2 regions of the Paenibacillus sp. FSL H8-0317 genome follow, and region 1 is predicted to be linked to the other one. Evidence: predicted binding sites of a transcription regulator. Region 1 holds the regulator's gene; the other holds the start of a gene.
The links. Region 1 encodes LexA, which represses DNA repair genes until DNA is damaged. Its sites were predicted from a motif close to CGAACATATGTTCG; they were not measured.

Region 1 (3,215 bases):
CCGACAATCCAGTGGACTTTTGCTTACGAGCCAATTCGTTAATGCGTGCTACCAGACTATCTATATCCAAGCTTGTCCCCTCCAAAAATACAAAGTCATATTAACTTTGCCATTATAAAGGCAGCTTGTCAAGCTGACACGCGTTAACACTCATTGATGTGCATTTTATTCTGCAAATTGCGGTAGAGCTAGTACTTGTCCCACTTGGATGGAAGTCGTATGAAGTTGATTCACTTTCTTAATTGCTTCTATATAAATACGTGTATCCATATTCGTCGGTTTATGTTCCAAAGAAATACTCCATAATGTTTCCCCTTGTGAAACAGCTATCTTTCCTCCAGGCAGAACATCATTCTCATTGCCGGCAAATACAGTTAAAACAGTGCTGCATCCAATAAATATAATCATAGAGGTAATGGCTACCTTTAACATCCATGAAGAAATCTTGAAACGCGCTAAAACCTTCTTGTAGTTCCCTATGTTAGACTTCACCAGTTCCGAATTCATTGGTTCATAAATGCTTTGATAAGTAGAATATCTCATTAAATACCCGCCTCCAAACGTTTGTTCCTATCTGTTGAAATCAATATAACACGAACACTTGTTTTGTTCAATATATTTTTAGAACAATTGTTCGCTTCTTTTTAGAAGGAGCAATATCTTATTTCAAGTACTTTTGCAAAACATTTGCAGTATTATGCTCTGACTTTTGGCCAATTTCTGTTCTATAAGTTAAAAAACACTGATTTAAAGCTATTTTATTTAGAACTTATGTTTGTACGAACGGAGGTTCTATGTTATAATTTTCCCAAACGTTACTAAAATGGGGTTGATACGGTATGTCGAAGATATCCAGCAGGCAGCAGGCTATTCTGGAGTTTATACGAAATGAAGTCCGGTTGAAGGGGTATCCTCCTTCCGTACGGGAAATTGGTGAAGCGGTTGGACTTGCTTCCAGCTCAACAGTACATGGACATTTGGATCGTTTGGAGAAAAAAGGTTTGATCCGACGCGACCCTACCAAGCCAAGAGCCATTGAGCTTTTGAGCCAGGAAGAATCTGAGCATTCTCATCAATTTGCTCATAGCGTTGCACGTATTCCTGTTGTTGGTAAGGTTACAGCCGGGGTTCCAATCACTGCAACCGAGAACATTGAAGACTACTTCCCTCTTCCTACACACTATGTAGGCGAACAGAAAGTGTTTATGCTTTCAGTAGTGGGAGATAGTATGGTGGAAGCTGGAATCGTTAATGGAGATTACGTTATTGTCCGTCAACAGCAAACTGCTGATAACGGTGATATCGTCGTTGCAATGACTGAAGACGATGAAGCTACAGTGAAAACGTTCTATAAAGAGAAAGATCATATTCGCCTTCAACCGGAGAATGCGACCTTCGAACCTTTACGTTTGAAACATGTTAGTATTCTGGGTAAAGTCATTGGCCTTTTCCGAGATATTCATTAATATTTAACTTGAGTAACAAAATTAGATGTAATGAAATACGAAAGAGGTTGCCCTGATCAACAGGACAACCTCTTTTTTTCATGTTTATGTTATTTTTGCGGCTAATTATTCACTGCGTTTCAGAACACTCTTGTGATGCGAGAACACATCAAAGCTCTGTTGTCCGTGATATGAGCCCATACCGCTCTCTCCTACACCACCAAACGGTAGATAATGTGAAGTCATATGAGAAAGTGTGTCATTAATACATCCCCCACCGAAGGATACTTGATTCAGAACCTGATCCTGCAGTTGCTCATCCTGTGTGAAAAGATATAGCGCCAATGGTTTTGGCCGGCGAACAATCTCATCCAGCATAGGATCAAGGTCACTGTACGTAAATACAGGAAGAATCGGACCGAAGATCTCTTCTTGCATGACAGCTGATTCCCAGTTCACATCGCCAAGTACAGTCGGCTCAATGAACAACTGCTCACGTACAGAACGTCCACCAATCAGCGTTTTGCCATCTGTGAGGAATTTCGACAACCGATCAAAGTTACGCGCGTTGACAATGTGCGGGAAATCAGCATTCTGTAACACATCATCCCCAAATTTATCTTTGATCTCAGCGCCAATCAGATTGATCAATTCATCATGAACTTGTTCATGTACAAGCAAGTAATCCGGAGCAACGCATGTTTGGCCTGCATTCAGGAACTTACCACGAACAATACGCTGGGCCACCAGCTTCAGATCTGCATCGCTATGGACAATAGCAGGACTCTTACCACCCAACTCAAGAGTTACAGGAGTCAAATGCTCCGCAGCTGCCTTCATAACAATGCGACCAACACCTGTGCTGCCTGTGAAGAAAATATAATCAAACTTCTCTTTCAACAATGCTGTGCTTGCCTCAACTTCACCTTCCATAACGGCAATATACTCCTCAGGGAAGATCTCCTTAATCAGATCATACGTCAGACGAGATACGGCTGGTGTTAATTCAGAAGGCTTGATAACTGCACAGTTACCGGCTGCAATTGCTCCAATCAGTGGACCAAAGGCCAGTTGGAAAGGATAGTTCCAAGGTACAATAATAAGAGCCACTCCGTATGGTTCAGGGTAAATGGTGCTCACCCCATCCGGCATAGCCGAATTGGTTGGAACTTGTTTTGGTGCAGCCCATTCCTGCAGGTGTTCTAATGCAAAATCCAGTTCACCCAAAACAATGCGAATCTCGGAACCGTAAGCTTCCGCCTCAGATTTGTTCAGATCCGCCCGAAGTGCATCTTGAATCCGTTGCTGATACTTTTCAATTCCTTTTCTAAGCTGTTGAAGAGCATTAATCCGATACTCAATATTTTTAGTTTGCCCTGTATAAAAAAATGTACGTTGTTCTGTCACAAGTTGTTTTGCCTGATCCATATTAACATCTCCAATTAATTATTTAAAATTAAATTGCTCAAAATTTAATTAAAGTATACCTCTTCTATATGAAACTTTCAACATACTAATGAAACATTCATTTGTATGTATTTGAACGATGGTTGGAATTTTGAAAGAGTGAATGCTAGTGTTCCTTTCTATTTCGTGGCTATCAAGTTGCCTTATGAGGTTGCTATGTAAGTCTTTCATTCTATAGACAGTATCAGCTTACTACGATAGTAGGGGAATTCTGGCTTCCAACTAAACATTCTCATGGAATACATCTATTATCGTAGCAGGTTATTCTAATTTCTGAGTAAAAGGATGAATGGCTAAGGAGAA
Region 2 (3,215 bases), 840 kb from region 1:
TCGTGTACGGTCCATGGAACCAACCAGTACCTGATCAAGTGCCGGTGGTACCAGACCCAGCTTCAGTTCCGTCAATCCGGTCTCGATCATCCCGGCAAACAGCGTGATATCCAGCCGTTCATTCCCCATCATATCGACCATCTGATCCAATAAATCCAGCACAGCTCCCCACATCTGCCGATGTTCTCTCGAACGTTCGGGGTCCCCCTGAGCTTTAGCTTCAGCAGACATATTCTCCAGCTTCCATGGAATCTCAGCATCTTCCAGCAGTCTGTATAGTGCCTCGCACTGGGCTTTGGCTGTCTTTGCCTTTTTCATTCGTTTCTCAAAAACACCCAAGGAATCTGTAATGACCGTTCGGCAGCTCTCAATTAGAGAAAGCATCTGGTCCCGCCCTCGACTACGGCCATCCTGACCGTTGTCTTCCAGCGACAGGCTTGGTACATACTTCCATGGTTTGCCATCAGTCCAGCGATACCCGTGAATACCACAAGCCAGTACATAATTCTCAAGCTGGTCCATATCTTCACGAGTGATGGAACCATCACGCGGAAGCAGCAGATCCGTTTTGACACAGCGAAATACATCCTCGTAACGCCAGTGGCGACGAACAATATCCAATGCGGAACGGATAAACTCGGATAATGGATGATGAAGTTCATTTCTTCTGCGGTCCAGAAAGACGGGTACGTCATAATCCCTGAATAGAGGTTCAGCTATATCGGCGTAGGTATCCAACTGACGAACAAGTACCGCCATATCCCGATAACGCGCACCTTCGTTTTGCGCCAAACGCCGCATCTCACGCAGTGCCCCCTCCATCTCAGCTCGTCGGTTCTCCGCTGCAACCAGTCGGATTCCGGAATCAAGGCCTTCACTTTTCCAACGAATTCGCCGGTCGAAACCAGCCTCCAGATGAGCAAGTCCCGGACGATCCTTGTATCTCGGTGGAATCTCCGAATCTAGCACGGTTATATCGCTCGGTATACCCAGTTCGTCAGCCATCCCTTTCAGGCGCGCATAGGCACTTGCCGTGGGATAGAACAGTTCCAGTTCCCCAGGCAGTGCGCCGTGATCATAAGGACGATCCAATGTCAGTGCAATCGTCACGGAAGAGGACTGCAACATCAGTCGACCAATCACACTCATCTCCTGTGGTGTGAATCCCTGAAAACCATCAATCCAGATCTGGGCATCCTGCAGCAATGCACTTTCCGACAAACGATCTGTCAGCTCAGTCAACGTGTCTTCATCATCAATATATAAATGGGTCAGTTCCTGTTCATAGTCACGATATATCAGATTCAAGTCATGCAACTTGTCCTCCAGAATCGGCGAAGTGGATGAGGTATTCCCTCCAGACAGCCCGTCTTCCAGCAATGATGGATCAACTTCATAACGTTTAAATTCACTATATAACTCATTTAATTCGCCTATAAAACCCAGCTGGCTGCCGGATGCACCAAACAGCTTCAATTCTTCCTTACGGCGCTGGATAACTTTGTAGAGCAGCATCTTTTTGCCTTCGGCTCCGATCGGAATACGAGCAGAACCGCCTGCTTCCTGCATTACGCGATAGGCTAGACGGCGAAAGCCCAGCACTTCTGCACGCATCGTACCTTTAATTGCTCCAGAAGACACCAACGCTTGCTCTGTTCGAAAGGAACTCTGTTCTGGAACGAGTAAAATCAAAGGTTTACCTTGCGGTTCTTGTTGAAGCAAGGTTGTAATTTCCCGGGTAATCAGCGAGCTTTTGCCGCTGCCTGCCCGGCCAATAACAAAACGAACGGACATGTCTAATCCTCCAAACTACACGTACAAGATTTTAATTCCCAGTATAACATATCTGACTTTGTTCGGAACATACGTTTGCCACTATCCGGTAAAAACGGAGATCATCTCCGTTAACACAGCCAAACAGCAAAAAGCCCGCAGCTATCACACTGTGGACTTTTTGCCAAAAGTATCATTTATTTAAACTTCACTTTATCTCACGAGAAATTAAAAAAAGTGAAACGAGACTCTTCTAATTCTTTTTACTGCGCACTTCGAAAATAGCAAATTTCAGGTAATGTCCTTCATCCACGCCCAAAATTTGCGGGTGGTCCTTACCTGCTGCCTTCCAGTCAATTAGACGCAGCACTTTGCCTGCATCTTCGGCTGCATCGGCAATCGTATCCAGGAAAAGGTCAGGACGCATGTGATACGAACAGCTGGCTGTTACCAAATATCCGCCCTCATTGACCAGTTTCATTCCTTGCAGGTTGATATCCTTATATCCACGGCATGCACCTTTGACTGCTGATTTCGTTTTGGCAAATGCAGGAGGATCAAGGATGACCACATCAAATGTTTTACCGCCAGCTGCAAGCGCTTTGGATGTATCCACTTTCTGTTCGCCTGCACGTGCACGTGCGGTACGTTCATCCAGCCCTTTCACTTGTTCACGCAAGTACTGGAATGCATCAGCAACTACGAATTCGACCCGGTCGGTGAAACCGTTAAGCTCCACATTTGTTCGTGCACTCTCAATGGCATGTTCCGAAATATCTAGACAAGTCACTTTCTTGGCTCCATACTTGCAAGCATTCAACGTAAAGCTTCCCGTGTGTGAGAAACACTCCAGTACGGTGGCACCGTCCCAATAAGGGAATGTAACTACCTTACCGCTTTTATTCACAGGCAACATCTGCTGTGTGCCATCCTGCTCGGTCGTTTGTAGTGTGATTCCACTCTTGTAGCCCCAACCCTTCATGAGCGGTTCGATCGCTGCACGATTCTCGCGTTGGTCGAAGAAGTAACCTGTCTTCTGCCCTTCCACGATATCCACTTTAATGAGTAGTCCATTCTCTGTAACCGTGACATGTCTTGGGCAATCTCCGTACAGTGGACCTTTGGTCTGCTCCAAACCTTCCAGTTCACGAATCGAGACATCACTGCGCTCATATATGCCTTCCGGCTGCATTACTTCAATGAGTGCCTTTACGATGGCTTCACGGCAACGATCCATGCCAAGTGTAAGCAACTGTACAACGAGGATGCTGCCGAATCGGTCAACGATCAAGCCTGGTAGAAAATCAGCTTCGCCGTAAACGAGACGGTATGCCTCTCCATCCTGGATAAAACGTTCACGGTGACGCAAGCAATCGCGGAAACGCGCTGCAAAAAACGCGGTGTCCATCTGTTCGGACTCCAGCGGTTGATACGCTACAACT

Region 2: addB (helicase-exonuclease AddAB subunit AddB) is a predicted target of LexA. The motif match lies at 1,859-1,872, and genes of this name have one in related genera.

Annotation. Positions count from the first base shown of each region.
Region 1 is NZ_CP150294.1:4,274,917-4,278,131, forward strand. Features, by position in the region: gene MHB43_RS18995 (DUF896 domain-containing protein) at 1-70, opposite strand, end outside; gene MHB43_RS19000 (LysM peptidoglycan-binding domain-containing protein) at 166-543, opposite strand; gene lexA (transcriptional repressor LexA) at 840-1,466, shown strand; gene MHB43_RS19010 (aldehyde dehydrogenase) at 1,572-2,873, opposite strand.
Region 2 is NZ_CP150294.1:5,116,123-5,119,337, forward strand. Features, by position in the region: gene addB (helicase-exonuclease AddAB subunit AddB) at 1-1,794, opposite strand, end outside; gene MHB43_RS22940 (class I SAM-dependent rRNA methyltransferase) at 2,027-3,215, opposite strand, start outside.